DNA from 4 places in the Aeromonas allosaccharophila genome. Region 1 is predicted to be linked to each of the others. Evidence: predicted binding sites of a transcription regulator. Region 1 holds the regulator's gene; each other region holds the start of a gene.
The links. Region 1 encodes LexA, which represses DNA repair genes until DNA is damaged. Its sites were predicted from a motif close to ANCTGTNTNNNNANACAGNT; they were not measured.
Positions count from the first base shown of each region.

Region 1 (7,846 bases):
CGGTTACCGAGATCGGGCTGGAGCAGGTAGTGGCGGCCGCCGAGGCCATCACGCTGGGCCAGATTGCCGGTCGCACTCTGGTCAAACTTTGAACGATCTCTGACTGGCGAGCCTGACAATTCCGGATAAAATTGGAGTGCGGGTGAACTATCCAAGGAGAGTGAAGATGGGTGGACACAAGCCGGATTACGACTCATCTGATGACGAGTGGGATCCGGAATCCTGGGAAGAAGAGCTGGATCAATGGGAAGATGAAAGCTGGCAGGATGATGACCCTTTCGATGACCAGTGAACCACAGCATGAATGAACAGGCGGGCTTTGAGCCCGCCTGATTTTTTTGCCGCGCTCACACGGCTGAGTGTTGGCCCTTGGTCAGGGCCGGGCCGCTGGGTAGAATGAACTGCCCAAATGACACTCAAGGATGATTATGCGACTCACCATCATATTGTTGGCTGCCCTGCTGGGTGGCTGTGTCTCCAACGATGATCCCTGCGAGAAGGTGTGGAGCGAGGTCGGGGAGGCGGATGGCAAGCTGGGCTTCACCGCCGAGCGGGTCGAGTTCCATCAGGGCCAGTGCGGTAAAAAGGTGGATACCGAACTGTGGGAGCAGGGACGCCAGAAGGGGTTGGCATGGTATTGCCGTCCCGAGCATCTCTATCTGGCTGGCCGTTCCGGCGAGGAGTATCGCGGCGTTTGCCCGAATGATACCCAGGCGCGCAGGTTGTTCGAGCAGGGGCGTCAGGGGTGGACCGATCAATAGTGCCCTGACAGGAAGGGGCTACTCCTCTTTCAAGCGCAGCGGCTGGCAGAGGTAACCCTTGTCATTGGCGCTGCGGGCGCACTTGCCGCAGACAAACTTGGGTTTGCGGACTATCTTGCGCAACGCCTTGAGATCGGTGGGGATCTCGTGACGGCGCCATTCACACAGGGTTTTGCTGCCCATAACGACTACCTCTACGACTCGACGGCCGTATTGTAATCGATTTTCATTTCGAATAAACCGGCAAAGCTCGCTTATTGGCCGATATGCCAATAAGCGACTGTTTCGGTAGGGATTACTGGTAGAGGAACTTGGTGAAGATGAGCTCGCGCACCGCTTTCTTGCCGGTCTCTTTCACCAGCAGTTCGTTGACCTTGGTCTCGCACTCCTTGCGCAACTCTTCGCGGCTGACCAGGGATTTGATCTGCTCGGCGCTCTTGCTGCCCATCAGGCGGATGATGGTATCGCGGATCAGCGGGTCATGCTGCTCGAGCAGCTTGAGATCGGCCTCGTTCTCCGCCATCAGCTCCACCGTGACCCGGATATAGCCGAGGGTTTTGCCATCGCTCAGATAGTTGGTGATGATGTCGGGATCGAGCGCGTGGTAGGAGAAGCCCGGTTTGGCGGCCGCGGCCGCGTCTTCTCCCTCTGCGGGCGGCTCTTCTTCGGATGAGGCCTGCACATGCAGCGCACCACAGCTCAGTAACAACACCAGCAGAATTTTGAAGATCTTCATATAGATGGCTCATCAGCAAGAGATAACCCATTTTTGATGTTGCCATCGGGGCCGTCAAGCACGGATGTTCTTACATTTCGCTATTGATTTACGGATAATAAACCGGATTTTAACCTGAACACGGAAATCTCTGGATGGTGAAGCTGTGAAGTCCGAGTTGACTGTTCCCCTCACGCCGTTAAGCGGGTGGCTGGCCCCCGAATGTTGCGAGTTGCCCGCCAGCTTGCGCCCCTGGCTGCTGGAGACCGGCTCCATGACTCGGCGCCTGCGTCAGCACAATCGCCACTTTTCGGTGGAGTGGCTGGGCAATCACCCGGTCGCCCTCACTGCCGATGAGCAGTGGCTGGTTGATTCGGCCTCGCCGGCCGGTACCTGCCGCGAGGTGATCCTGCATGGGGATCAGGGGCCCGCCGTGCTGGGCTGGACCCTGTTTGCCGATGGCGCGCTGCAAGGGAGCGGCATCGCCGAGCTTGGCGAGCAGCCGCTGGGTGAGCGGGTATTTGGCCATGAGCCTGCCCGCCGCGATCACCTGCAGCTGGCCCGTTTCGATATTGCCGCCAATTCCCGGTGCCCTGCCGCCACTGTCTGGGGGCGTCGTTCCCGTCTGTTTCTGGGGCAGTGGCCACTGCTGGTGCACGAGCTGTTTCTGCCCTCTCTCGTCTGTGACAAGGAGCTGGAGTGAATCTGTTAACCAAGGAGCGGGGACTGGCCTACATGCAGTTGGCCCGCGTCGACAAGCCCATAGGCACTCTGTTGCTGCTGTGGCCAACTCTGTGGGCGCTCTGGCTGGCCGCCGGTGGCCTGCCCAATCTCTGGGTGCTGACCGTGTTTGTGGTCGGGGTCTTTCTGATGCGCTCGGCCGGGTGCGTGATCAACGACTATGCGGATCGCAACTTCGATGGCCACGTCAAACGAACCGCTGGTCGGCCCTTGCCCACGGGCAGAGTCAAACCATGGGAGGTGCTGGCGCTCTTCTTCGTGCTGGCAATTATCTCGTTTGCTCTGGTGCTGACCATGAATCCGCTCACCATCGGTCTGTCGTTTGTCGGCCTGCTGCTGGCAGTGAGCTACCCCTTTATGAAGCGCTTTATCTCCAACCCCCAGCTGGTGCTCGGGATGGCCTTCTCTTGGTCGATCCCGATGGCCTATGCGGCGCAGGCGGATGCCCTGCCGCTGGTGGCCTGGCTGCTCTTCTTCGCCAACCTGCTCTGGACCGTGGCTTACGACACCCAGTACGCCATGGTGGATCGGGATGATGATCTCAAGCTCGGCCTCAAATCCAGCGCCATCCTGTTTGGTCGTCATGACAAGCGGATCATCGGCGTACTGCAACTCTCGGCACTGCTGCTGTTGCTGGCGGTCGGGCATCTGATGGCGCTAGGGGCTTGGTATTACTGGGGATTACTGGGGGCGGCGGTGCTGTTTGTCTATCAGCAGCGGCTCATTCGCGAGCGGCAACGGGAAGCCTGCTTCCAGGCGTTTCTCAACAACAACTATGTGGGGGCACTGGTGTTTGCCGGTCTGGTGCTCGACTACCTGCTGGCGTGATAACGTACTGAGTCACGCTGAATAAAAAAGAGGGTCGCGTGTTGGGGTGCTGTTGTTTGCCGGTCTGGTACTCGGCTACACACTGCTGCCGTGATAGCGCGTTGAGTAACACGGGATAAAAAGAAGGCCGCATGATGCGGCCTTCTTTGTTTGCGTTGCAGATTAGAGCTGGTTGCCCGCCTGAATGGTACGGCGGATCTTGTTGCTCAGCAGCGGCACTATGTTGTCGGCCAGCGCCTGGAAGCGGCCGAGATCCGGTTTGCACTCGGGGGAGAGGTAACCCTCCTTGCGCAAGGTGTGGATCAGGGTGCTGAACAGCTTCTGGTCGAAGAACTCGGGGGCGTTGATGCCGTGCAGGGTGCCGAGGCGCTCTGCCATCATCAGGCCGTCCGCCTCCAGCTGCTCCGCTTCGATGTAAGGCTGGGCCAGCACTCGGGTCAGCACGATGGCGTAGCGTTGCAGGGTCTCCTGAATGCTCTCCGCCAGCAGCAGCAACCGCATCTGGTTGGCCGGATTGACCCAGTAGCCGTCATCGCGGGTCTCGATCAGTTGCTGGGTTTGCAGGGCATCGAGCAGGCTGTCGACCAGCGCCGGCAGCTCCTCCTCTTCATAACGCAGGAACAGCTCGGTCTTGAGCAGCGGATAGATGTCGATGCAGCGGGCCATGATCTCGCTGCGGGAGATCCCCTCGCACCGTTCGATCAAGGCCGCCACCAGCGAGGGCATGGCGAACAGGTGGAGGATGTTGTTGCGGTAGTAGGTCAGCAGGATCGCCTGATAGCGGTCCAGACTGATGATCTGCCCCAGCTTGTCCTCGCTCACCTCGAACTTGTTGAGCTCCATCGCCTGATCCAGCAGGGTTTTGGCATCCTCATCCGGAATGGTGCTCTGCGGGCTGTAAGGCACCGCCTTGAGCAGATCCAGATAGGTGTTGAGCTGGGCCTGCAACTCGTCGCGGGTCAGTGCGTGGCGCTCGGCGGCCAGCAGTGCCAGCGCGCTCAGGGTCAGGCCATTGACGGCGGCCGCATCGTTGATGCGGGTCATCAGCAGTTCGGCCAGATCGTTGACGGTGCCCGCCATCCACTCCGGACGCTCCTCTTCCCCGATGTGCTTCTTCCAGTCCGGAATATGTTCGCTCAGGTAGCTGTTGAGGGTCAGCGGCTCGCCGAAGTTGACGAAGCCACGGCCGTAGTTGCGCAGCTTGCGCAGGATGCCGAGCACCTGCAGGAAGCTCTCTTTTTCCTTGCGGCTGCCCTTGAGCTCGTTGTGGTAGGTGTTCACCTCCATCACGTGCTCGTAGCCCAGATAGACGGGCACCAGAGTGACCGGACGATCCAGTCCGCGCATCATCGCCTGCAGAGTCATCGCCAGCATGCCGGTCTTGGGTGGCAGCAGACGGCCGGTACGGGAGCGGCCGCCTTCGGTGAAGAACTCCACCGAGTAACCCTTGGCAAACAGCAGGTTGAGGTATTCACGGAACACCGTGCTGTAGAGCGGGTTGCCCTTGAAGGTACGGCGAATGAAGAAGGCGCCACCGTGGCGGAAGATCGGGCCAGCTGGCCAGAAGTTGAGGTTGATGCCTGCCGCGATATGGGGCGGCACCATCCCCTGGTGGTAGATGACGTAGGAGAGCAGCAGGTAGTCCATGTGGCTGCGATGGCAGGGGACGTAGACGATCTCGTGCCCTTCCTGCGCCAGCTGGCGTACCTTCTCGGCGCCATTGACCGACAAACCGCGGTAGAGCTTGTTCCACAGCCAGCCGAGGAAGCTCTCGCCAAGGCGGATCAGCCGGTAGGAGAAGTTGGAGGCGATCTCGTCCATGTAGCCATGGGCGCGCTTTTGCGCCTTCTCGAGGCTGATGCCCTCGCGCTGGGCTTCTTCTTCAATCGCCTGCTGGATCACCGCGGAGTCGAGCAGCTGTTTGAACAGCAGGTTGCGGTTCGGCAGTTTCGGGCCGGTGGCGGCCAGCTGCTGACGGCTGAAGTGGGTACGGGCAACTCGCGCCAGCTTGTGGGCGATGGCCTCGTCGGTGCCGTGCTTGTCGGCCATATGACGCAGGGAGAGCGGCGGCGAGAAGCGCACCAGATTCTCGCGACCCTTGAGGATCACGATAAGCGCCTTCTTCAGCCGGTTCGGCGCCAGACTGCTGATGATGTTGAGGCCGGAGGCTTCTTCCCCTTCCCGACCCGGAGCGCGGCCCCAGAACAGGGTCACGGGCACCACCTGGATATCCAGCTCGGAATCCTGCTTGTGCAGATCCAGCAGCTGGTGGAACTCCTGCAGGAAGGGCAGCGGCTTGCTGCGTTTGCCAAACAGGGGAGGCGGACGATCCAGACAGACATAGCGCGGCAGCAGCTGGCCGTTAAGTTCCAGCGGCGTGAAGGGGCCGGGCAGACCGAGATCCTCGCAGCACTGCTGCAGGGTCATCAGGTCGGTGATCGAACTGGTTTTCAGGGCATAGACGATGGGTCTGGCCGGATCCAGATTGAGTTCTGTGATGGGATTTTCCGGCAGGCTCTTGTGATTGACCAAGCCGCTGACCGGCCATTGCAAGATGGCTCTGGAAATCTTCTGTCCTAGGGACATGTGCGTCTGCTCTCCAAAAAAATGCGGCGTGAGCATAGCAAATCGGCAGCCCCTTGTCGCCGAGAGGTACGATGAGTCGGCTGCGCAGGATCAAAACAGCAGTAAATGAGGGATTGGTTGCGACAAATGTCAGCTGCGCCTTGCCTTGGCCACTGCACTGTATATACTGCCAGTGTGCTGTATAAAAAGACAGGTGCCAATGCTATGAAACCCCTTACCCCCCGCCAGGCCGAAGTGCTGGAGCTGATCAAGGTGAACATGAGCGAGACCGGCATGCCGCCGACTCGTGCCGAGATTGCCCAGAAGCTTGGTTTCAAGTCGGCCAATGCGGCCGAAGAACATCTGAAGGCCCTGGCCAAAAAAGGGGTCATCGAGATCATGCCGGGCACGTCCCGCGGCATTCGCCTGTTGCTCGAAGAGGAAGAGGTGCTGGAAGAGAGTGGCCTGCCGCTCATCGGCAAGGTGGCCGCCGGTGAACCCATCCTGGCGCAGGAGCATATCGAGAGCCACTACCAGGTGGATCCCGCCCTGTTTCATCCGCGCGCTGATTTTCTGCTGCGGGTGCAGGGGATGAGCATGAAGAACATCGGCATTCTGGATGGTGACCTGCTGGCGGTGCACAAGACCCAGGAGGTGCGCAACGGTCAGGTGGTGGTCGCCCGTCTCGATGAGGATGTCACCGTCAAGCGCTTCCAGCGCAAGGGCAGTCAGGTATGGCTGCTGCCGGAAAACGAAGAGCTCGCCCCTATCGAGGTGGATCTCTCCTGCCAGCAGCTCACCATCGAGGGACTGGCGGTCGGGGTGATCCGCAACGCCGACTGGATGTAATCATCCCCGCCACCTGCGTTTGCCACACGGCCTCCTTCGGGAGGCCGTGCTGTTTCTGGCGCACTTTCCCTGTCATATCAAACAGATCATCGGCGGCAGCATTTTGTCCCGTGCGATCGGTTACCAATCATCCATTTCAGATATATGCTCAGATCAGTGCCCTGTCGCCGAGACAGGGCTTGGCGCCTCCCTCTGGCAACCGCAATGCGCCGTGACGGGAGGGGCGGCAATAACGAGAATCGGGCAGTACACCTTCACGGGATATGAAGGGGGAGTGGGGAGATCCCGAGCCTGGTCGGGCAAAGGGGACCACTCGTAGTGGTTGCAGAGAGTCGTGACGGGCCTGACGCCAGTTCAGGCCGACGAAGCAACATGACCTGTCGGTCAAGGAGGACTGGTATGGCATCAAGATCGCCATGGGATTCAGAGGCTGCGGCTGCGCCAGCGGAATCGTCTATTACCCGTTTTGTCAAAGGTAGCCGGATGACCTGGTTTTACGGTCTCTGGTTGCACCATCGTGGGTCGCACTGGACGCTCTGGCTGGGATGCCCGAAAGAGAAGGTGGTGCGTCTGGTGTTGCTGTTCAAGCGAGGTCACGGCGATCGCCAGGGGGAAGAGGGCTGGCTGGCCCCCGTCATTCCCATCGGCGTGCGGGCCATCGGCAAGATGTTGCAGCAGGGGCGCAACGCTCGCCCCTGAGCAGAAGAGGCAAACAAATACACCCATAACCGGTACCCGAAGTGCCGGTTTTTTTATGGCCGCAACTGGCGATCAATTGTGCCAAATGGTCGACTCCTGACAGGGTGTTGCACAAGGTTGACCCCCCTTGGTGGCTCGCTGGGGTACAATGACCCCTCTTGTCCGGTCACTGCTGGCCATCTGCCTCGAACTGAAAGGGTCTCTTGTTATGATGAAGCTCCGCTATCCCCTGCTCTTTCTGCTGCTGACAGCCTGTCTGATCCTTGCGTTCTGCGCCACGCAGCCAGAGCAGCCACAGCAGGCCGACTACTATCCGGCGGGGCGGGACATCAACGATTTTGCCTTTACCGATGCGGACAACAAGCCGTTCACCCCTGCCAACCTGAAGGGGCATTGGACCTTCCTGTTCGTCGGTTACACCTTCTGCCCCGATATCTGCCCCACCACCCTGGCAGATATGCGATCCGTTTATGATCAGCTGAAGAAGATGGCGCCCGACAGCCAGGTGGTGTTTATCTCGGCGGATCCCCAGCGTGACGACATTCCCCGCCTCAAGACCTACACCGCCTTCTTCAATCCCGAGTTCAAGGCGGCCACCGCCCCCCACGACAAGCTGTTCCCGTTCGTGCGCAATCTGGGGCTGATCTACTCCATCGCCAATCAGGGGGAGAAGGATTACCTAATCGAT
Region 1 covers NZ_CP065745.1:3,619,648-3,627,493, forward strand. The annotation lists gene acuI (acrylyl-CoA reductase (NADPH)) at 1-92, shown strand, start outside; gene I6G90_RS21435 (hypothetical protein) at 167-292, shown strand; gene I6G90_RS16540 (DUF2799 domain-containing protein) at 429-761, shown strand; gene I6G90_RS16545 (hypothetical protein) at 780-944, opposite strand; gene I6G90_RS16550 (flagellar basal body-associated protein FliL) at 1,057-1,497, opposite strand; gene I6G90_RS16555 (chorismate--pyruvate lyase family protein) at 1,643-2,179, shown strand; gene ubiA (4-hydroxybenzoate octaprenyltransferase) at 2,176-3,045, shown strand; gene plsB (glycerol-3-phosphate 1-O-acyltransferase PlsB) at 3,208-5,631, opposite strand; gene lexA (transcriptional repressor LexA) at 5,836-6,459, shown strand; gene I6G90_RS16575 (hypothetical protein) at 6,943-7,158, shown strand; gene I6G90_RS16580 (SCO family protein) at 7,367-7,846, shown strand, end outside.

Region 2 (7,846 bases), 1.1 Mb from region 1:
GGGAGTGAGTTGCTCTCAGTGGCTGACAAATAGCAAGCGTTTGCGTAGAATCGGGGGTGATTAGATTCACACTTCCGGATAAAGTTCCCGAGAAGTTGTTTCTCCCCTGATTTTATTTGATTAGAATTCCTCTCGCTCCTTGTGGGCAGGCTACGGAAAACCTCAACTAACGCACAAGAGACCAATAAAATGGCCAAATTTACCAAGACTCTGATCGCTGCCGGTCTGCTGGCTGCAGCCGCTACTCCGGCCTTTGCTGCTGATTACAGCGGTGATATCCATAAGAACGATTTCAAATGGATGCAGTTCAACGTAATGCATACCATCGACCAGCGTCCTATGAGCGCGAAGGATGGCTACAACGATACCTACCTGGAAATGGAATTTGGTGGTCGTTCCGGTATGTTTGATCTGTATGGCTATGTCGATGTGTTCGATATCTTCCAAAGCAGCCACAGTGATAAGCATAACGGCAGCAATATCTTCATGAAATTTGCTCCGCGTCTCTCCTTGGATGCCCTGACTGGTAAGGATCTCTCCTTCGGCCCGGTACAAGAACTCTATATTGCCACGTTGAACAACGTTGAAACCGGTCACGGTAAAGATGGCAATATGATGGAGAACATGATCGGTCTGGGTACTGATGTTCAGGTACCTTGGTTCGGTAAAGTTGCCATGAACCTGTATGCTCGTCATGCAACCGAAAGTGGTTTCACTGCAGAAGAAGGTGACTGGAACGGTTATCAGTTCTCCATGAACTGGTTCAAACCTTTCTATACCTTCTCCAACGGCAGCTTTGTTTCCTATCAGGGCTACCTGGATTATCTGTTTGATAAAGATACTCACGGCGACAGCAACCAGAGTGCCAATGGTCTGGGTACCTTCCACGGTATCTACTGGCACTCCGATCGTTACGCTGTTGGCTACGGTCTGAAGTACTTCAATGAAATCTACGGTATCAACAATGGTGCTTTTGGTGGTCTGAGTACTACCGGTTTCGGCCACTACTTCTCTGTTACCTACAAGTTCTAATCAAACTTGGGGTACAAAAAACCGGAGCATCTGCTCCGGTTTTTTTATGGCCGCGATTTAGATAGCGTGGCGCGAGTCATCAAGTGCGCCACGGCTGAGTGGATAAATTAGTCGCGGAAGTTCTGGAACTGCATCGGTTGACCCAGTTCGGCGCCACGGACCAGTGCCATGGTCTCTTGCAGATCGTCACGCTTCTTGCCGGTGACACGCACTTCATCACCCTGGATAGCGACCTGCACCTTGATCTTGGAGTCCTTGATCAGCTTGACCAGCTTCTTGGCGATCTCTTTCTCGATCCCCTGCTTGAACTTGACGGTCAGGTGGAAGCGCTTGCCGGAGTGAACGGAGTCACCCACCTCCATGGAGCTGTTTTCGATGTTGCGCTTGAGCAGAGCAGCGCGCAGGATTTCGACCATCTGCTTGAGCTGGAAATCGGCATCGGCTTCCAGTTTTACCTCTTCCTTGTTCAACTCGAAGCTGGCTTCTACCCCACGAAAATCGAAACGGGTGGCCAGTTCACGATTGGCGTTGTCGACTGCGTTCAACACCTCGTTCATTTTGACTTCAGAGACAATATCGAATGACGGCATAGCCGGAGCTCCTCATGTTGCGTTATCGGGGGGCAAATCTACCAGAAAACGGGCAAATTTGCTGATTTTGATAGGGCTGCTCTGCTAGAATCCCCTGCGCACAGGATGGGTGGACCCGTTAGCGTCCACCAGCGAGTTCTTCACTTATCTCCGGTAACAGGTTGAGAGGATTGCAACCCTTACCCTGACAGAGTCACACCATGCCAAGCGGATTAAAAAATTCCCGACAGCCCGTTATGCCACCCGCGATCCCGCAGTGGTCACTGTTGGGTTGTGGCGCCCTCGGCGGCGTTTTTGCCTCCCTGCTGACCCAGAGCGGTCAATCCACCCGAGTCTTGTTGCGCGAACACCATAAGTCCACGCTCCATCCGGGGTTCGATTTCACCTCGCTGGAGGGGCAGGTACAACTGCTCAATATCGAGCGTGGATTTGTCAGCAAACCTGGCAAAATCAAGCGACTGCTGGTGATGACCAAGGCCAGTCAGGTGGTTGCCGCACTGGCACCGCTGGTAAGCAAACTGGATGCTGGCGTGCCGATCGTGCTGCTGCACAACGGGATGGGCATTGCCGAGCAGGTGGTCGAGATGTTCCCGCACAACCCGGTGATTGCCGGCGTTACCAGCCATGGCGCCATGCAGGGCGGCCATTTCGTTTTCCGTCATACTGGCAAGGGCGAAACCTGGCTCGGCCCGATCAATGAAGCCGCAAAGGCCCACGCCGCGCTCGCGGATGAGCTGGCGCTGGCGCTGGGTCAGGCTGGTTGGGATGAGCAGGTATTGGTACGTCAGTGGCAAAAGCTGGCCATCAATTGTGCCATCAATCCCCTGACTGCCCTCTACAAGCTGAAAAATGGCGAGCTGGCTGGCCCCCGTTTTGCCGACGCCCTGCAGCAGATCTGCGTGGAAGTGGCGGATGTGATGTGCGCCGAAGGCATTACTACCACGGCAGAAGAGTTGCAGCGCCGGGTGATGACGGTGGTGGAACTGACCGCTGACAATTACTCCTCCATGTATCAGGATATGGAGCTGGGACGAGAGACCGAGATTGAGGCCATCACCGGCTTCCTGCTGGCCAAGGCTGCCCGGCATGGCATCGCCGTACCGGTCAATCAGGGCCTCTATCAGGCGATCAAAGAGAAGAGTCAGGCCGCCTGACCTTTACATGGCCGAGCAAGCAGCAAGGAGGCGAACGTGAGTGTACTGGTGCTGGTGGCCCCCGGGTCGGAAGAGATAGAGACGGTCGCCATTGTCGATACCCTGGTGCGTGCCAGCATCGAGGTGGTGCTGGCTTCTTGCTGCCCCGCCGGGTCCCGGCAGGTGAAAGCGTCACGCGGGGTACAGCTGGTGGCCGATTGTCATATCGACGAGCTGACCCGTCGGGACTTTGAAGCCATCGTGGTGCCCGGCGGTCTGCCCGGCAGCGAAGTGATCCGTGATACCCCGCTGGCCATCGATCTGCTCAAAGAGCAGGCCGCGCTTGGTCGCTGGCGCGCTGCTATCTGCGCCGCCCCCGTGGTGGTGTTGCAACATCATGGCCTGCTGGAGGGTGCCATCGTCACCTGTCATCCCGGCTTTCAGTCCCGACTACCGACATCGCAGCTGTCACATGAGCGGGTAGTCAGGGATGAGGCTCATCGCCTTATCACCAGTCAGGGGCCGGGCAGTGCCATCGAGTTTGCGCTCGAACTGGTTCGGGTGCTGCAAGGGGATGAGGTGGCGGCCGCCGTCGCTGGCCCTATGGTGCTGCCTTGAGCGCACTCTGCTGCTGAATCCAGCTGGCCATGGGTTGAAAAACGGGCACCGATCATCTTGATCGGGGCCCGTTTGTTATTTGCCGTTATCAGTCACGCCATATTGCCCGGCTCAGTAGTCGTACTGTGAGCACTGTTTTTTGTTGTACTCAGTTTTCCAGCGTGACAACTCCTGCTCCGTGCCGAGCGTGTCCCCTTTCTTGATGGCCTGTTCCAGTATCTCAATCCGGTCGTACAGCCAGCGGCACTCTGCCGTCGGGTTGTTCTTGCCGATGCCGGTCAGCGGCAGCAACCCGAGTCCCAGCCAAAGATATTTCATCCCGAACGCTCCTTGTCATTGTGGTGGTAAAGGTCTCCTTGGAGTCTACCATTTTAGCCGCAACGAGAGAGATAGAGCTGCGCTTATCCTTGGGGTAAGATGATGCCATGTCTGTTTATTTATACAGTGGTATGCGCAAGATCATCCATATCGACATGGACTGCTTTTTTGCCGCGGTGGAGATGCGGGACAACCCGGCGCTGCGGGAGGTGCCGCTCGCCATCGGTGGGGCCTCAGAGCGGCGCGGCGTCATCTCGACCTGCAACTACGTGGCGCGCCGGTTCGGGGTGCGCTCCGCCATGCCGAGTGCACTGGCGAAAAAGCTCTGCCCGCCGTTGGTACTGATCCCGGGACGGATGGCGGTGTACAAGGATATCTCCCGTCAGCTCAGGGCCATTTTCCTGCGCTATACCGATCAGGTTGAACCACTGTCGCTGGATGAGGCCTATCTCGACGTGACCCACAGTCGCTGTTGTGGTGGCAGTGCCACCCTGATGGCGCAAGAGATCCGGCAAGCCATCGTCACCGAACTGGGATTGACCGCCTCGGCGGGTGTGGCGCCCAATAAGTTTCTCGCCAAGCTCGCCTCGGAGCAGCGCAAGCCTGATGGTCTGTTTGTCATTCGTCCCGACGAAGTGGCCGAATTTGTCTGCCAGTTGCCCCTCGGCAAACTGCCCGGAGTGGGGCGCAAGACCGCCGAGCGGCTGGAGGCTCAGGGGCTCTACACCTGTGAGGATGCGCGGGCCTTGTCGGCACAAGAGCTGTGCAGCCGTTTTGGCAAGCTGGGGGAGATGCTGACGACCCGGATCTGGGGGCTGGATGAACAGCCGGTGCAGGCGCACCGGATCCGCAAAACCATCGGGGTGGAGACCACCTTGGCGAGCGATGTTTGTGACGAAGCCGCTTGCCTGACGGTATTGCAGCAACTGTTGCCGGAGCTGGAGCGGCGATTTCAGCTGGCGTGCCCTGCCGAGCAGGTGATGGGGCAGGGGATTAAACTCAAGTTTGCAGACTTCCACCAGACCACCGTCTATCGCAGTCAGGGTGGCTATCAGCCAGCCCTGTTCGTTCCCCTGCTCAAAGAGGGGCTACAGCGGGCGCAAGGGCGCTCGGTTCGCCTGCTGGGCTTGGTGGTGGGCTTGCCAAAAGAGGGTGAAGTTAATCAACTCTCGCTGGATTTGCTGTGAGAGAGTTAAGTTTTTGTTTATAAAGTCGATAATCTATCCATATCTGTATGACGTAGGAATATTGGCATGAGCGCTCTTTCTGTCCAGGGTCGGATTACCCTGATCGCCGGTTGCTGTCTGTTGGTGACAGCCGCCGCTCTGGTTGCCTCTTCGATTTACAACGCGAACAAGATGCAACAGCAGGTGCGGCAAGCCACCATGCACGAGGCGCAGCAGTCAGCCGAGAACTGGATGAAGGCGATGGGCTCGGAGCAGGCGGCCAAGGTGACCAGCTATCTCGATGAGGCCTATTTCCGCGCCAGCTTGCTGGCCGAGAGCGTACTGTTCCAGCGCAAGAATGGGGCCGAGAACTTTGTCCAGTCAGAGGCGCTGCGCAGCGCCATCAATCAGCAACTGCACGATGCCGCCGCCTCATCGACCAATCTGCTCGGCGTCTATACGGTGTTCGAGCCTGACCAGCTGGATGGGGAAGACAGTAACTATGAGGGCTCGACCGCACTCGGCGCCAACGACAAAGGGCGCTTCTCCAGTTATTGGGCGTATGACAACGGCAAGCTGGTGCCCGAGGTGCAGAACGAAGATGTGCTTGCTGACGACAGTCCGACCGCTGCCGGTGGTGTTGAAAACGAGTGGTATCGCTGCAGCATTCGCACCCGGGCACTCTGCCTGCTGGAACCCTATCTGGACGATGTCGGCGACAAGAAAGTCTTGATTACCTCAGTCTCAGTACCTTTGCTGGAGCAGGGAACATTACTGGGGGTAGCTGGCGTTGATATCTCCCTGACGACCTTGCAGGATCTGGTCTCTACCATGGACAAGGAGCTCTATGACGGCAAAGGCAGAATATTGCTGGTCAGTCATGAGGGGCGCGTGGCGGGTGCCGATGAGTTTGATGTGACCTTGGGGCGGGAGCTGGACCAGAAGTATCAGGGGCTGGCCAGCGAGCTGAAAGGCTGGCTCAATCAGGGTCAGGAACAGACGCGCTGGAGCCGCGATGGAGCCCTGTTGCAGAGCTTTGTGCCGGTCTCCATGCGTGGTACCGATCGTAAATGGGGCATCTATATTGAATTACCACGGGCCGTAGTGCTGGCCTCGGCCCAGCAACTGCAGGATGATCTGGCCAGTGAGGCCAATCGCAGCGTGGTCTCGCAACTGTCGATCGGGGTGCTGATCTCGCTGGTGGCCCTGAGTTTTATCTGGTTGATGGCGCGCCAGATTGTGGCACCCATCCGCGCCGTAGTTGCCCGTCTCAAGGATATCGCCAGTGGTGAGGGGGATTTGACCCAGCGTATCGAGATCCAGCGGCAAGACGAGATCGGCGAGCTGGCCAAGTGGTTCAACAGCTTCCTCAACAAGTTGCAATCCACCATCAGTCAGGTGATTGATACCGTCTCGGGTACGCGCAACAGTGCCGAGCGAGCCGCGCAAGTGGCCGAGCGCACCAGCAGTGGCATGCAGGCCCAGTATCAGGAGATCGATCTGGTGGCGACGGCATTTGAGGAGCTGAGCGCCACGGCGTTGCAGGTCTCCGGTAATGCCGGCTCGGCGGTGGCGGCTGCCAACACCACTGATGCCGCGGCGCAAGAGGGCAAATATGTCGTTGCCGACACCCAGGAGGCGATGCGCAAGCTGATGACCATCATCAACGATGCCCAGCCGGTGGTGGAGCGACTCTCCGCCAACAGCGACAACATCAACGATATTCTCACAGTGATCCAGGGAATTGCCGAGCAGACCAACTTGCTGGCGCTGAATGCGGCTATCGAAGCGGCGCGGGCCGGTGAGCAGGGCCGTGGCTTTGCCGTGGTGGCCGATGAGGTGCGCAATCTGGCCGGTCGCACCCAGAATGCCATCGTCGAGATCCAGACCCTGATCAGCCAACTGCAATCCGGTACCGGCGCCGTGGTCAAGGCGATCCGTGATGGTCATGGCCAGGCTGACGAGACCCTCGCCAAGGTGGATCTCTCGGTGCAGGTGCTGGAGCAGATTATCCAGTCAGTCTCCACCATCCATCAGATGAACGAGCAGATTGCCCGGGCGGCGCAGGAGCAGAGCCGGGTGGCGGACGAGATCAACCGCAACGTCAGCAACATTCGCGATGTGAGCCACACCATTCGGGCCGAGGCGGCGACATCTGCCGAAAATGGTCGCGAGCTCTCCGCTCTCGCTGACAAACAGCAGCAACTGGTGGGGCAGTTCAAGGTATAGCGGGATCAAAAAAGGCGCCATCCAGCTGGAGGCGCCAAACACATTCAGATGACAGACTGGGTCAAATCGAGAAGATTTGAGCCCCTCTTCCCGCAGAGGAAGAAACACAACACCACAATCACAGTCGAAAGACTCACGAAAAACACATGTAAACCAACATGTAGTAGAAAATGTGAGCCATATGACGACTGATTGCTGGGCGAATTATGTTTATTCACTGGTCGACCCGCAACCGACAAATTATAATGCGCCCCATTAGAAAAACTCATCGTCGGCTGGTGTCATGTCTCGTCGTTTACCTCCGCTCAATGCCCTCAAGGCGTTTGAAGCAGCGGCTCGTCACTTAAGCTTTACCCGCGCAGCAGAAGAGTTGTTTGTGACTCAGGCTGCCATCAGTCACCAGATCAAGGCGCTGGAGGAGTATCTTGGCATCAAGCTGTTCCGCCGTAAAAACCGCTCCTTGTTGCTGACCGAAGAGGGGCAGGGCTATTTCCTGGATATCAAGGATATCTTTGCCTCCATCTCTGAGGCGACCGACAAGCTGCTGGCCCGCAGTGCCAAGGGGGCGTTGACCGTCAGTCTGCAGCCGAGTTTTGCCATCCAGTGGCTGGTGCCGCGCTTGGTCAAGTTCAGTGAGCGCCATCCCGATATCGATGTGCGGATCAAGGCGGTCGATCTCGACGAAGGGTCGCTCACCGACGACGTGGATGTGGCCATCTATTACGGGCGCGGCAACTGGCCGGGGCTGCGTTGTGACAAG
Region 2 covers NZ_CP065745.1:2,510,861-2,518,706, reverse strand. The annotation lists gene I6G90_RS11295 (AmpG family muropeptide MFS transporter) at 1-33, shown strand, start outside; gene I6G90_RS11290 (nucleoside-specific channel-forming Tsx family protein) at 190-1,032, shown strand; gene I6G90_RS11285 (YajQ family cyclic di-GMP-binding protein) at 1,140-1,622, opposite strand; gene I6G90_RS11280 (ketopantoate reductase family protein) at 1,823-2,776, shown strand; gene I6G90_RS11275 (DJ-1 family glyoxalase III) at 2,813-3,373, shown strand; gene I6G90_RS11270 (hypothetical protein) at 3,485-3,691, opposite strand; gene dinB (DNA polymerase IV) at 3,823-4,878, shown strand; gene I6G90_RS11260 (methyl-accepting chemotaxis protein) at 4,945-7,086, shown strand; gene I6G90_RS11255 (transcriptional regulator GcvA) at 7,370-7,846, shown strand, end outside.
Region 2: the regulator LexA is predicted to act here: its motif matches at 3,801-3,820, upstream of dinB (DNA polymerase IV).

Region 3 (7,846 bases), 810 kb from region 1:
TGAAGCTGGGCGTCATTGCCTCCATCATGCTGCTGTCTGCCTGTGGTGCAGAAAAGCAGGAGCAGCCCGGTGCCGTCTCGCTGCGGCTGATCCAGACCTCCGATATCCACTCCAATGTGCTGGGCTATGACTACTATCAGAACAAGGAGGATCGCAAATTCGGTCTCTCCCGCACCGCCCTGCTGATCCGCGCCGCCCGCGCCGAGAACCCTAACAACCTGCTGCTGGACAACGGTGACCTGATCCAGGGCTCGCCGCTGGCGGACTACATTTTCGAGCAATCGGGTGCCGGCTACCTCGACAAGCAGGCCCATCCCGCCATCAAGGCTCTGAATGAGCTGGGTTATGACGTGGGCAACCTCGGCAACCACGAGTTCAACTACGGCCTCGACTATCTGGGCAAGATCCTTAAAGGGGCCAACTTCCCCTACGTCAACGCCAACGTGTTTGAGGGGGATGCCTTCAAGCGTGATAGCAATGGCAAGATCGACTGGAGCGGCAACAAGTTCACCCCCTATCTGCTGCTGGAGCGTCAGGTGAAGGATGACAAGGGCCAGCCGCAGACCGTCAAGGTCGGTATTCTGGGGCTGACGCCGCCGCAGGTGCTGCAGTGGGACAAGCGTCATCTGGAAGGCAAGGTGGTGGTGGCCGACATGGTCGAAACCGCCAACCACTATGTGCCCGAACTGCGCGCCAAGGGGGCCGACGTGGTGGTGGTGGTCGCTCACTCCGGCATCAATGCCGGCAGCTACGAAGCCATGATGGAGAACGCGGCCTGGCATCTGGCCAAGGTCGAGGGGATCGATGCCCTGATGCTGGGCCATGCCCACAAGAACTTCCCCGGCGACTTCCCGGATCTGCCGTTGGTGGATAATCAGGCGGGCACCCTGAACGGGATTCCCACCGTGATGCCGGGCTTCTGGGGTAACCATCTGGGGATCATCGATCTCAAGCTGGAGCAGGTGGCTGGCAAGTGGCAGGTGAAGCAGAGCCAATCAGCCTTGCGCCAGATCGATTCCAGCGAAGGGAGCAAGGTAGACGAGCAGGTAGTGGCTCTGGTCAAGGCGGATCACGACGCGACCAACCAGTGGCTGGATCGCCCGCTCGGCAAGATCACCTCCTCTATCCACAGCTTCTTTGCGCTGGTGCAGGATGACCCCTCGGTGCAGCTGGTGAGCGATGCCCAGCGCCAGCATGCCGAGCAGTTGCAAAAGGATGGCCTGCTCAAGGAGTCCTATCCGATCCTCTCCGCCGCCGCCCCGTTCCGTGGTGGTCGCAACGGCATTACCGATTTCACCTATGTGACGGCGGGGGATATCTCCCTGCGCAACGTCTCCGACCTCTACATCTACCCGAACACCCTGCAGGTGGTCGAGGTGAACGGCGCCACCGTCAAGGAGTGGCTGGAGATGAGTGCCGGTCAGTTCAACTGGGTTGACTCGGCCAAGGGCGAGGTGCAGTGGCTGGTGAACGAGAAGTTCCCCACCTACAACTTCGATGTGATCGACGGAGTGAACTACGAGGTGGATATCACCCAGCCCGCCCGTTACAACAAGGAGGGGGAGAAGGTGAGCGAGGGTCAGCGGATCAGCAACCTGACCTTCAACGGCCAGCCCATCGATCCGGCCCAGAAGTTCTATGTGGTGACCAACAACTACCGCGCCAGCGGGGGCGGCCACTTCCCGGGTGTGGATGGCAGCAATATCGTGCATGAAGATCCCTTCGAGACGCGCGAAATCGTCGCCCAATATCTGAAATCCCGTTCCGCCAGCAATCCGCAAGGATTCAGCCCGGCTGCCGACAACAACTGGCACATGAAGGCGCTGCCTGCCGGGGTGGATGTCCGTCTCTACTCATCACCCCGTGAAGAGGCCAAGGCGCTGGCAGGCAAGGATCTGGCCTATCAGTCCACCTTGCCGATGGATGACGAGAAGCACCCGGGCTACGCCATCTACCGTCTGGTTCGCCAGTAACTAGCCGATGGCCGGATGGTGTGTCCGGCCCGCAGAAACGCAAATGCCAGTCCGTTCACGTGGACTGGCATTTTTTTGCGCCGGGTTCGGCGGGCGCTGGCTACACCCGGAACTGGGAGAGCAGGCGCTGTTGCAGCAGGCTGGCTTGATGGAGCGAGGAGGCGAGCTGCAGGCACTCCTGCGCCTCCTGTTCGCCGGTTCTGGCTTGCAGGCTGATACCGGAGACCTTGTCGGAGGAGTGGCTCAGGGTGTGTGACAGCTGCCCGGTGGCATCGGCCACCTGTTGCACCATGTCGGCCAGCTGGTCGATGGCCCCTTCTACCTTGAACAGGATCTGCTTGGTGTTCTCGGAGTCCTGCATGCCGGACTCCACCGTCTTGAGGTTGCGTTGCATCATCAGGTAGGCGGTCTCGGTCTGCTGCTGGATGCTGCTGATCACCTGGCTGATCTCGGCGCTGGAGGTGGCGGTGCGATTGGCCAGGGTGCGCACCTCGTCAGCCACCACCGCAAAGCCGCGCCCCATTTCGCCCGCCCGGGCCGCTTCGATGGCCGCATTGAGGGCCAGCAGGTTGGTCTGCTCCGAGATGCCGCTGATGGTGGAGATGATCTGGCCAATCTGGCTCGCCTGCTCCTTGAGGGAGTTGATGGCGACGGCGCACTCGCCCACCTCCTGCACCACCCGCTGCATGCCCGCGCTGGCCGAGGCGACGTACTGGCTGCTCTCGGTGGTCAGCTGGCGCACCTCGTTGGCATTCTGCGCCGCCATGCTGCAGTTGTCGGAGATGGTGGTCGCTACCTGCACCATCTGTTCGCTGTCGTGGTGCAGTGCCTGGGCGTGTTCGGCGGTCTGGCGGCTGCTCTGGCTGATCGCTTCCACCCGGTTGACCGAGGTGTGGACGTGTTCGCTGATGTGCTGATTGTTGTCCATGGTGGAGCTGATCATCTTCTGCAATTTTTCGATGAAGCGATCCACGCTGTTGGCCAGCGAACCGATCTCGTCATCCCGTTGCAGGTTGATGCGTGCGTTGAGATCCCCCTCGCCGGCGGCGATATCCTGCATCCGTTTGTCCACTTGCAGCAGCGGCGTCACCAGCTTGCGGGTCAGCCAGAAGCCGCAGAGGGTGACCATGATCAGGCTCAGCAACAGGCCACCGAGCAGCAGGGCGCGGGTCTGGCTGATGATGCCGTTGAGTTGGGTGACCTGATCCTCGACGGTGGCATCACCGCTCGCTTCGATGGCAACCAGTTGTTGTTTCAGCTGGTCGGCACTGGCCTCATAGAGAGTCTGCTGGGCCTGATAGCTGCCGAGCGCCTCGATCCACTGCCCCATCAATTGCTGATGTCGGGTCAGCAGGGCGCGATACTCTGCCGACAGTGTCTTGCCAGCAAATTCGCCGGTTCCCTCGATATCAAACAGCCCGGTACCGAGCATGCTGTCGATCGCTTCGTGGTAGAAATCGGTCGCCTCTTTCAGCTCGGCCTTGATCGCCGCCGTGACCCCCTGTCTGCGCATCTTCTCCAGCGCATAGAGCTGGCGCAAAAAGCCGATGTTGGACTCCATACCCCCGTCGGCCGCTTCCCAGCGAGTAGAGAGGCCGCTGTTCCAGCTGATGGTCTGGTCGGGGGATTGGGTCAGCGCCTCTACCGCGCCATCGCCGATCACCTCCAGCTGGGTCGAGAGACGGGCCATCAGGTCGGCGTTCTGATGCAGCGCCTGATCCGCCTCGGTATAGGCCTGATAAAGCGCCAGCAGCTTCTCTTGCTGCTGTTGATAGCCCTGTTTCTGCTGATCCATGGAGGCAAGGGCCGCGCTATCGATCAGCTGGCCCTGGCTGACCCGGGCCAGCGCATCATCGGTTGCAGCCTTGGCAGCATCGAGTTCGGCCCGATTGAGCGGCGCGCCGTTTTGCATCTTCTGGATATAGAGCTGCTGATTGCCCAGCTCTATCGACCCCTCCATGGCGCCATCGGCGGTCTGCCAGGCGGCTCCCAGCACATAGGAGAGCAGGTCGGCAAGCCGCTGGCTGCCATACCAGCCCACGATCCCCATGCCCAGCGTGCAGCCGAGCAAGATGGCAAGACCCAGATTGGCGGTGGTAACAATTTTCATGTGATGGCCTTCCTTGGTATCGACATTGGCACCATGTTCGGTTCCGAACGGGTTTAGTGTAGTGGTTTATCCCCCGGTCAGGGTCCGCTGCGGTGTTGAAACATCCCGTGCACTGACTGCACCCGATCAAGCATGGTGGCTAATTGAATAAAAAGCCTCTCTGACAACGCTCCTGTCACGGCCCTATGCTGGATACTTATCCAGTTATTCTTTATGCTATGAGCCAATTTACGAATAGTTGTATTGGTGAGGAGAGAGCCGTGATTGGTCGCTTGAGAGGCATTGTCATTGAAAAGCAGCCCCCCGAGGTCTTGCTGGAAGTGGGCGGGGTCGGCTACGAGGTGCAGATGCCGATGAGCTGCTTCTATGATTTGCCGGAGATCGGCAAGGAGGCGGCCATCCATACTCACTTCGTGGTGCGCGAAGATGCCCAGCTGCTCTATGGTTTCAACCACAAGCAGGAGCGGGCGCTGTTCCGCGAGCTGATCAAGACCAACGGAGTCGGCCCCAAGCTGGCGCTGGCCATTCTCTCCGGCATGACCGCTACCCAGTTCGTGCTGAGTGTCGAACGCGAAGAGATCAGCTCCCTGGTCAAGCTACCGGGTGTCGGCAAGAAGACCGCCGAGCGGCTGGTGGTGGAGATGAAAGACCGGCTCAAGGGCTGGGTCAGCCACGATCTCTTCTCTCCGGCCATGGTCACCTTGCCAGCCAGTGAGCCCGAATTACGTGCGCCGGATGTGACCGAAGAGGCGGCCAGTGCGCTGGTTGCCCTTGGTTACAAGCCGCAGCAGGCGAGCCAGATTGTCAGCAAGATCGCCAAAGAGGGAATGTCGGTGGAAGAGATCATCCGTGAATCCCTGCGTAGCCTGGTGTGAGGTAGTTGATGATTGAAGCAGACCGTCTTATCTCATCAAGCGCCGCGCGCGAGGATGAGATTATCGATCGGGCTATCCGCCCCAAGAAGCTGGCTGACTACACCGGTCAGGATACCGTCTGCGAGCAGATGGAGATCTTTATCGAAGCGGCGCGCCAGCGGGGCGAGGCGCTCGATCACCTGCTGATCTTTGGCCCGCCGGGTCTGGGCAAGACCACCCTCGCCAACATCGTCGCCAACGAGATGGGGGTCAATATCAAGACCACCTCCGGCCCGGTGCTGGAGAAAGCGGGGGATCTGGCGGCGCTGCTCACCAATCTCGAACCGAATGATGTGCTGTTCATCGACGAGATCCACCGCCTCAGTCCGGTGGTGGAGGAGGTGCTCTATCCGGCGATGGAGGATTACCAGCTCGACATCATGATCGGGGAGGGGCCTGCGGCCCGCTCCATCAAGCTGGATCTGCCTCCTTTCACCCTGATTGGCGCCACCACTCGGGCCGGTTCACTCACCAGCCCGCTGCGGGATCGCTTCGGCATCGTCCAGCGGCTGGAGTTCTACAACGTCAAGGACCTGACCGATATCGTCTCCCGCAGTGCCCGCTGTCTGGGGCTCGAGATGACGGAAGATGGTGCCATTGAGGTCGCACGTCGCTCTCGCGGCACGCCGCGGATTGCTAATCGTTTGTTAAGGCGGGTGCGCGATTTTGCCCAGGTGAAATCCGATGGCCGCATCGATGGCCCCATTGCGGCTCGCGCCATGGACATGCTGGATGTCGATAACGAAGGTTTTGACTTCATGGACCGCAAGTTATTGTTGGCTGTGATAGACAAGTTTATGGGGGGCCCGGTGGGTCTCGATAATCTGGCCGCCGCGATCGGGGAAGAGAAAGATACTATCGAAGATGTGCTGGAGCCTTATCTGATCCAGCAGGGGTATCTGCAACGTACACCCAGAGGACGGATTGCGACCACACGAGCCTACGCTCATTTCGGTCTTCAGCGACCAGATGAGAAGTAAAAACAGTCGTTTGAATATGAAACCGCCGTCAAAGGCGGTTTTTTATTATCCGGGCAAAAAAAAGCCCACGGCGGATGCGGTGGGCAAAGACAATTCAGGATGGATGTTCACAGACAGTGAGTGCGTCTGGACACAGACCGGAAAATAAACAGTTGAGCCGTCGCGAGCTCTCAGAGTCGGTTCATTTGATAGAGCTGAACAAAGGAAAGCTTGTAGTAACGGATGGTTTTAGCAACAAACTTTTTCATCTTCGATTCCAATAGACAGGTTCAAATTGATCGTCGAATACGTACCGTGAACCCGGATTAACCGGCCTGTATCCAAGGGTATGCCCTCACTGCGAGGCGCATTGTAGGAGTTAGAATCGACCCGGGCAAACAAGAAAAATTGCACTTTTCAAATTAGTTTATCTAATGTATTGATTGATGAAGTTGGTTCGCATGAGTATGCATTCTTTGCAGTTTTAAATTGAGTTTTCGAATCAGATCGCCTGACCCGGATAACATGGGAAAAGGCGCGTCATCCACGCTTTTCAAATTAAACGGGGTGGCGGGATGTTAAATTCTTAAATTGATTTAAATCAATGTTTTACGTTTTGTCATGTTTTGTGATCCGGCTCGCGTCAATAATCGTGAAATAGATTAAAAATGCCTTTTAAAGCCATGTATGGCGGGTCCTTTTACATTGATTTCAATCAAATAAAGGTGATATAAAAACCCGGTCATCATGGGCGAGAATAAATTCAGGCTGATTGTTTTATAATTGTTAAACATTAGCTTTATTCGTGTTCTCGTATTGCCTTGTTGTTAATGCCAGTGGTTACTGAACGCGTTTTGTTGTGACATGTCTCAACGAGGCTCATTCGATAACCTCCAACGGAAGCTTTGTGCTTAAAACTTAAAATAGCCGTGCCAATAATCGGTGAGGAAACATCATGATTGCTGAGCATGTGGTAGACCTATCGCGGTTCCAGTTCGCTGCGACGGCCCTTTATCACTTTTTGTTTGTACCCCTGACGCTGGGAATGGCTTTTCTCCTGGCGATCATGGAATCCGTCTATGTGATGACCAACAACACCATCTACCGGGACATGACCAAATTCTGGGGTAAGTTGTTTGGTATCAACTTTGCCTTGGGGGTCACCACAGGCCTGGCCATGGAGTTCCAGTTCGGGACGAACTGGGCGTATTACTCCCATTATGTCGGCGATATCTTCGGGGCCCCGCTGGCCATCGAGGGGCTGATGGCCTTCTTCCTGGAGTCCACCTTCGTCGGTATGTTCTTCTTTGGTTGGGATCGTCTGAGCAAGCAGCAGCATCTGGTTGCCACCTGGTTGATGGCGCTGGGTACCAACCTCTCCGCCCTCTGGATCCTGGTCGCCAACGGCTGGATGCAGAACCCGGTCGGTGCCGAGTTCAACTTCGAATCCATGCGAATGGAGATGATGAGCTTCGCTGACGTGGTGCTCAACCCGGTTGCCCAGGTCAAGTTCGTCCACACTGTGGCGGCTGGCTATACCTGTGGCGCCATGTTTGTGCTGGGTATCTCCTCCTACTACCTGCTGAAGAATCGTGATGTGGCGTTTGCCCGTCGCTCCTTCGCCATTGCCGCCGCGTTCGGTATGGCTTCCATCGTGTCCGTGCTGATCCTCGGTGACGAATCCGGTTACGAGACCGGTGAAGTGCAGAAGGTGAAGCTGGCCGCTATCGAAGCCGAGTGGGAAACTGAACCTGCTCCGGCCGCATTTACCCTGTTCGGTATTCCGAATCAGGAAGAGATGCGCACCGACTACGCCATCAAGATCCCCTATGCGCTGGGCATTATCGCGACCCGTTCTCTGGACGGTCAGGTCACCGGTCTGAAGGATCT
Region 3 covers NZ_CP065745.1:2,812,522-2,820,367, reverse strand. The annotation lists gene I6G90_RS12775 (bifunctional 2',3'-cyclic-nucleotide 2'-phosphodiesterase/3'-nucleotidase) at 1-1,973, shown strand, start outside; gene I6G90_RS12770 (methyl-accepting chemotaxis protein) at 2,074-4,083, opposite strand; gene ruvA (Holliday junction branch migration protein RuvA) at 4,344-4,958, shown strand; gene ruvB (Holliday junction branch migration DNA helicase RuvB) at 4,967-5,977, shown strand; gene I6G90_RS12755 (cytochrome ubiquinol oxidase subunit I) at 6,912-7,846, shown strand, end outside.
Region 3: the regulator LexA is predicted to act here: its motif matches at 4,270-4,289, upstream of ruvA (Holliday junction branch migration protein RuvA).

Region 4 (7,846 bases), 2.2 Mb from region 1:
TGGTATTGAGCAGGTTGCAGGCGACATTGGTGAACACCAGCTCGTCGGTATCTTCATCGATCAGCTTGTTGAGGCAGCATTTGCCACAACCATCGCAGAGGGATTCCCATTCGGACTCAGTCATCTGCTGCAGACTCTTGGTCTGCCAAAAGGGGGCTTGCATCATACCGCTCACTTAATACACCTGATAAAACGCGTGGTTATACCCCTTGTTACCCACTATTTCAAGAAGAGGGTTGCCTGAGGGCAGAGATCGTTGTCATCAGGCTACCTTCTGCTCCACATGTTTCACTAGTTCTGTATAGAGCAGGCAGTGCCGGATTGCTTCCTGGTGCTGTCATCATGCTCGTGACATGTTTTTTCCTCAGAAAAAACACAGCAACGTTGTCACATGGGTTGCACGGGATGCGATCACGACGAGCTGTACATTTGCCTTGTCAGCGTTCGTCTTAATGGTTGAGATAGATATCCTGCTCTGCATAGGCCAGCAGAGGTGTGTTGGGGTTGGCGCGCTGAGTGCCAAAGAAGCGGGTGAGTACGCCAGATTGCTGCCCCAGTCGCTGTAGCTTGACGTGATCCAGCTCGATTTGCTCGGGTAGCCAGGTAAACACAGCGGCGCAGTGACCATTGCCCAGGCTGCGTTCCAGGGTTTGCTGCCAGTTCTTGATTTTGGGGCTGTGTACCACCAGTACTCTGTTGGGATCGATGCCTCGCTCTTCCATGTGGCTTGCTGTGGGGCGTCCCGGCGGGGCGATCAACAAGATCCAGCCGGTATGAGAGTCACCTAACTTGCTCAGCTCGCTGAGAAACTGATCCTCAGCTTGGATAGTCACACCATAATGAGCCGACTCTGCCTTGCAGGCGGTTCTGGTTGGCCAGGGGTTGCTCATGGCTCGATTCATCGCAAAGGGCAGTGAGTGCAGGGGCTGGTTCATATACGGTTTCCTGTATGAATATCCAAGCTGTATGTGCATACAGTAGTTCTATCCTGAGGCAGAGACAAGGTGTTTTTGCTGAAAAATGTGATGGTGTTGGCATGTGCTATTAATAACATCATGTTTTTAAACGTTATTTAATATAAAACCGGCTGGGTGTTTTTCGTTCTATGGACAAACCTTGTGTAACCGCCCATGGTTATACAGGTCATTTAAAGGAGGTGCCGCCATGGATATCAGTACCTTGCAGCGTCTGGATGCCAACATCTTGTTGGGCATCATCAATGAGAAGCTAAGGCTTGAGTGTGACGGGCTGGAGGAGTTGCTGGCCTATTACGATATGAGTGAAGAGCAGTTGGCAGGGCGTCTGGATCAGATTGGGTACCATTACGATCCATTGAGCAATCAGTTCAAGGCACATCGCTGAGGGTGCAATGATTGCTTCATATTTATACGGTAATTTTTCAGGCGCATTGAAACCGGTTTCAATGCGCCGTCTTGTTGCCTATTTTCAGGGATTTTCAAGGCTTGGCAATCTCTGAAAACCTATTCATGCCATAATATTTTTATGTGTTCATTAAGTTGCTGATAATAAAGGAAATTTTTGTTTTTTCGCAATCAGTTAAAGGAAAGGGTTTTCAAGCTTTTCAGGCTGTTTTTATCGGTTAAAGTGTGACTTGCGTTAACTTTTAATTCTGCCGCTTTAGTTAGTATTCTCACGCCGGTACATATTTTGAGATAACAACAGCGCCGGTCCCGCAAGCGGGATAACAATTTTATTTGTAACGAAGGAATATGGTTTATGGCTACCAAGAAGAAGACAGACCAGGATCTCCAACTGGATAAAGATCAGCTCAAGGCGAGTATCGTGCGTCACCTGCGTTCTACCTTGGGAACAAGCGAACAGAAAGCCTCTCCCGAAGCGTGGTGGAAAGCCACTGCGGCGGCCGTCAATGAACAGGTGTACGAGCGCCTGACCCGCACTCAGCAGACTCATTTCAAGAAAGATACTCGTGCGATTCACTATCTCTCTGCTGAATTCCTGATGGGACGATTGACCTCCAACAACCTGCACAACCTCTCCCTCTACAAGACTTGCGAAGAGGCGCTGGGTGAACTCGGTCTGGAACTGACCGATCTGTGCGAACAAGAGCCCGACATGGCACTCGGCAACGGCGGCCTGGGTCGTCTGGCTGCCTGCTTTATCGACTCGCTGGCCACCCTGAACTATCCGGCGGTTGGTTACGGTATCCACTACGAACACGGTCTGTTCCGTCAGGAGATCCAGGATGGCCGCCAGATCGAGCGCCCGGACTCCTGGCGTGAATATGGCAACCCCTGGGAGATCTGCCGTCCCGAGTCGGTGCAAGAAGTGCCGCTCTACGGCTACGTCGAGACCGTGTTTGGTGATAATGGCGGCCTGAAGAAGGTATGGCACGCCGGTCGCAAGATCAAAGGGGTGCCTTGGGATATTCCGGTGGTCGGTTTTGGTGGCCACACCGTCAACATCCTGCGTCTGTGGGAATCCCGTGCCTCCGAGTTTTTCGATTGGGACGTGTTCAACGCCGGTGGTTACATCGACTCCCAGGCTGAAAAAGCCCAGGCCGAGACCATCTCCAAGGTGCTCTATCCGAACGATGAGACCGATGCAGGTAAAGAACTGCGCCTGATCCAGCAGTACTTCTTCTGTGCTTGCTCCATCAAGGACATCATGCGCCGCTACAAGCGGGTCCATGGTGCCGATTTCAGCAACTTTGCCGCGCAAATTGCCATTCAGCTCAACGATACTCACCCGACTGTCGCCATCCCCGAATTGATGCGGGTGCTGGTGGACGAGGAAGATCTGAACTGGGATGCCGCCTGGGCCATCTGCTATCACGTATTCTCCTACACCAACCACACCCTGCTGCCGGAAGCGCTGGAGAAGTGGTCGGTCAGTCTGTTCGAGAAGGTGTTGCCTCGCCATCTGGAAGTGATTTACGAGATCAACGCCCGTTTCCTGAGCGAGCTGGTCGAGCCCAAGTGGCCGGGTAACGACGCCATCAAGGCCAAGCTCTCCATCATCGAAGAGGGAGATGTGCGCAAGGTGCGCATGGGCAACCTGTGCGTGATCGGTTCGTCCAAAGTGAATGGTGTGGCCGAAATCCACTCCAAGCTGGTGAAAGAAGATCTCTTCCCCGAGTATGCCGAGCTGTGGCCGGAAAAAATGTGCAACGTGACCAACGGGGTGACTCCGCGTCGCTGGCTGCTGGCCTGCAACCCCGAGTTGGCCGAGCTCTATAACGAAGTGGTGGGCAAGGAGTGGCCGTTGCAGCTCGACAAGCTGCGCGCCGTCACCAAGTTTGCCGACGACAAGGCGTTCCAGCAGCAGTTCATGACCATCAAGCGTCACAACAAAGAGAAGCTGGTCAAGGTCATCAAGGACGAAACCGGTATCGATGTCAGTGCCGAGGCGATCTTTGACGTTCAGATCAAGCGTCTGCACGAGTACAAGCGTCAGCAGCTGAACCTCATTCACATCATGGCGCTCTATCGTCGTCTGCTGGCCAACCCGGACTATGACATGCACCCGCGCGTGTTCATCTTCGGCTCCAAAGCGGCGCCTGGTTACAAGCTGGCCAAAGACATCATCTATGCCATCAACAAGCTGGCGGATCGGGTCAATAACGACGCCCGTATCCAGGGCAAGTTGAAAGTGGTGTTCATGCCGAACTACCGCGTGAGCCTGGCCGAGAAGCTGATCCCGGCGGCAGATGTCTCCGAGCAGATCTCCACTGCTGGCTACGAAGCCTCAGGTACCGGCAACATGAAGATGGCGCTCAACGGTGCGATCACCATCGGCACGCTGGACGGCGCCAACATCGAGATCGCTGAAGAGGCGGGTGCCGAGAATTGTGCCATCTTCGGTCTGAACGTGGACGAAGTGAAGTCGCTGAAGGCGCGCGGTTACAACCCGTACGACTTCTACTATGCCAACTCCGAGCTCAAAGCCGTGCTGGACTGGTTTGATACTGACTACTTCACGCCGGGTCGTCCGGGTGAGCTGGCCTCTATCAAGCGCTCCTTGCTGGAAGGGGGGGATCCTTACCTGACTTTGGCGGACTTCCAGTCCTACTCGGATGCACACAAGCTGATTGATACCTGGTATCGGGATCCGGCGCTGTGGGCGAAGAAGGCCATCATCAACTCGGCCACCATGGGCAAGTTCAACTCCGACCGCTCTATTCAGGACTATGTGGATCGGATCTGGGCGCTGAAGCCCTGCAACATCGGCTAATCAGATGCAGAAATGAAAAAACCCCCGCAAACATGCGGGGGTTTTTGTTTATCGGGGGGAGGTGGATCAGAGGATATCGCCAACGAAGTAGGCCAGCAGGGCGAGCAACACGGTGAAGACCACGTTGAGGGCCATACCGGCTTTCATCATCTCCTTCTGGCGGATGTGGCCGCTGGCAAAGACGATGGCATTGGGTGGGGTGGCGACCGGCAGCATAAAGGCGCAGGAGGCACCGATAGCGATCAACACCGCCATCACGATGGGGGAGACACCCAGCGCCTCTGCCACACCGGCGAACAGCGGGATCAGCAGGGCTGCAGTGGCGGTATTGGAGACCAGCTCGGTCAAAAACACCACGAACGCTGCCAGCATCAACAGGATCACGAAGATATTGGCGTGGGAGAGCACGGCCGACAGATGGCTGGCCAGGAAGGCGCTGGTACCGGTGGCCTTGAGAATGGCGCTCAGGGTCAGACCGCCGCCAAACAGCATCAACACGCCCCAGTCGGTGTTCTGGTTGACATCATCCCAACTGGCAACGCGGCTGACCACGATGGCCACAATGGCGCCCATGGCAATCAGAGTGTCGAGTTGCGGGATGCCGCCAAAGGCGTTGGAGATAGGCTGTGAGCCGATCCACAGCACAACGGTGGTCAGGAAGATTGCTAGCGTCACTTTACGTTCGCGGGTCCAGTTGATGGTGACATCCTGGATCTCGACGCGGTGGTTGAGCTGTGGCCGGGTCACCAGATAGAGCAGGGCAATGCCGCAGGGCATCAAGATCAGCACCACCGGAATACCGAACTTCATCCAGTCGGTGAAGCCGATCCCCATCTGGGCGGCAGCGATGGCGTTGGGTGGGCTGCCCACTAGGGTACCGATGCCGCCGATGCTGGCGCTATAGGCGATCCCCAGCAGAACGAACACGAAGGTAGTGCGATCTTTTTTGCTATCGAGGCGAGCCAGCATACCGATCGCCAGTGGCAGCATCATGGCGGTAGTGGCGGTGTTGCTGATCCACATTGACATGGCGGCTGTGATGGTAAAGAGCAGGATGATGCCCCAACCCAGATGGCCATTGGCCAGGTGCATCACCTTGCCTGCCATCAGGGTATCCAGTCCCTGCTTGGAGAGGGCGGCCGCGAGGGCGAAACCGCCGAAAAAGAGGAACAGGATCGGGTTGGCGAAGTCGGTGAGGGATTTGCTCATGTCAAACACCCCGAGCACGGTGGCCAGCAGGGGAACCAGCAGGGCAGTGATGGTGACGTGCAGCGCTTCGGTCAGCCAGAGAATGGCGATAAAGACCAGAATGCCCAGCCCCTTGTTGACCATGGGATCAAACGGGAGCCAGGCGAGCATGGCACAAAGTAGCAGGACATCCAGGATGACGATCCCTGATTTGATGTCCAGCCAGCGAGATGGAGCAGAGGGTACAGCCGATGTGTGCATAATGTTCTCTCGGTTAATTTATGGTTGTTTTTGTGTTGCCGAGATTACATCCATTCACTTGTTTGAAACAGGCTCACATGTTGAAAATCAGCCTCGACTCACACAAGCATTGATAAAAATGAGGAAATGAACACATAAATAAAACATGTCTGAAATATAAATCAAACATCCATGAACTGCTCCAGCCACTGCTTGAACATGCTCTTGGGCAAGGAGCCATTTATCTGGTTCACCAGTTTGCCCTGTTTGAAGACCATCAAGGTGGGGATGCTGCGAATGGCGTAACGGGCGGCAATGGCGCTCTGCTGCTCGGTATCGACTTTGACAAAGCGCATTCTTGGTTCGAGCTCATGGGCAACATCATGAAATACCGGGGCAAACTGCTGGCAGGGGCCGCACCAGCTGGCCCAGAAATCGACCACGACCGGGATATCGGAGTTGATCAGGGTATCGAAGTTATCCGCCTTCCCGAGGCAAGGGGTCTGGCTAAACAGGGGGGCCTTGCAGTGCCCGCACTTGGCGGATGTATCGATATGGGTAATGGGCAGGCGGTTCCTGGTAAAGCAGTGGCTACAATAAGTAGTGACAAATGACATAATTGGTTCCTTCTCGATCTGCGCTGGCCGGAGATATGATGAGGGGCCAGAATGACGCAATAGCGAAACAACAGCGAAGTATCAGAGCAATAACGGTAACACAGTGACCGGCAGGAGTGGATAATTCCCCCCAAGGTTCATTGCCCAACCGGATAATTCAGCGACCACCAGATGAGAGTCGAGACGGGATGAAAAAAGGATCACGGAAAAACCGTGCTGTGCCAGGGCTGATCGTTGCCTTGCTGCTCGCCTTTTCGGGCTACTGCTGGCAGTCGCTCGGTCAGCAGCAACAGGCCCACGACCTGAACGAAGCGGCCGAGGTAGTGCTGAACCGGATCAACGCCGATACCGTCTATCTGCTTGGGCGGGAGCAGGCCAATGACAGCAATGTCCAGCAGCGCCTGAACCAGTTGTCCATCACCCTTGACGGTTTTGTGCGCAAGGTACGCAGCGATCCCGAGCTGGCGCAAGACGAGTTGTCTCAGGCGCTGCTTGAGGATATGGAGACCTATCTGATGGCGCTGGCCAGCCTCCATGCCATGGAGATGGCCATCGAGTATATCAATGCGCCCCTGCAGGCCCAGATTAAAAAGGTGGGCGAGATAAGCCCGTCAGACAGTGCGCTGCACCGCGATGTAGAGGAGCTGGCGCAGCTGAGCAACTATCTGCAGCGCAGTTGGGACAAACGTGAGCAGACTACGCTGGCCCGGTTGCAGCAACAGATGGTATCCCGTTACGGCCACCTGCCGGAAATCGCTACCCTGATCCGCCTGAGCAAGGACATGAGCCAACAGGTGGTCGCCTATCACGCCTTGCGTTACCAGCTGATCGACATGCATGTGATCGAGAGTCTGGTGCGCTGGAAAATCGACAAGCTGGAGCGAGCCTCCTCGCTGATGAACCGCTTCTATTTGATGGCGCTGTGCGGGGCCTTGATCTGCTTCGCGCTGGTGGCCTTCACCCTGTGGCGTCGCAATCAGAAGCTGAGCGAATTGTCGCGCCAGACCGGCTTGCTGGCACAGGCCAAGAGCGATTTTCTGGCCAACATGAGCCACGAGATCCGCACCCCCATGAACGCCATCATCGGCTTTAGCTCGCTGGCGCTGCAGACCGAACTGGATCAGCAACAACGGGATTATCTGGGCAAGATCAAATCCTCATCCGATACCTTGTTGCTGCTGATCAACGACATCCTCGATTTGACCAAGGTGGAGTCCGGCAAGCTGACGCTGGAGGAGATCGACTTCGATCTCAGCGAGCAGCTCGATTCGCTGGCGGGCATGTTTGCCGATCTGGCGGAGCGCAAACATGTGGAGGTGATCATTCGCAAGTCGCCTGAGGTGCCGGTCTTCTTGCGCGGGGATCCCCTGCGACTGGGGCAGGTGCTGGTCAATCTGGTGAACAACGCCATCAAGTTTACCGAGCGCGGTGAAGTCGAAGTCTCCATCGAGCTGGCCAATCCCCATCCAATGCGGATCCGCTTCAGTGTGCGTGACACCGGTATCGGCATTGCCGAAGAGAAGCAGAGCCAGCTGTTTCAGGCCTTTACCCAACTGGAGGCGGGCAATACCCGCAAATATGGCGGCTCG
Region 4 covers NZ_CP065745.1:1,401,790-1,409,635, reverse strand. The annotation lists gene I6G90_RS06200 (YcgN family cysteine cluster protein) at 1-163, opposite strand, end outside; gene I6G90_RS06195 (cell division inhibitor) at 450-935, opposite strand; gene I6G90_RS06190 (DUF4250 domain-containing protein) at 1,165-1,362, shown strand; gene I6G90_RS06185 (glycogen/starch/alpha-glucan phosphorylase) at 1,738-4,212, shown strand; gene I6G90_RS06180 (SLC13 family permease) at 4,279-5,661, opposite strand; gene trxC (thioredoxin TrxC) at 5,823-6,257, opposite strand; gene I6G90_RS06170 (hybrid sensor histidine kinase/response regulator) at 6,446-7,846, shown strand, end outside.
Region 4: the regulator LexA is predicted to act here: its motif matches at 961-980, upstream of I6G90_RS06190 (DUF4250 domain-containing protein).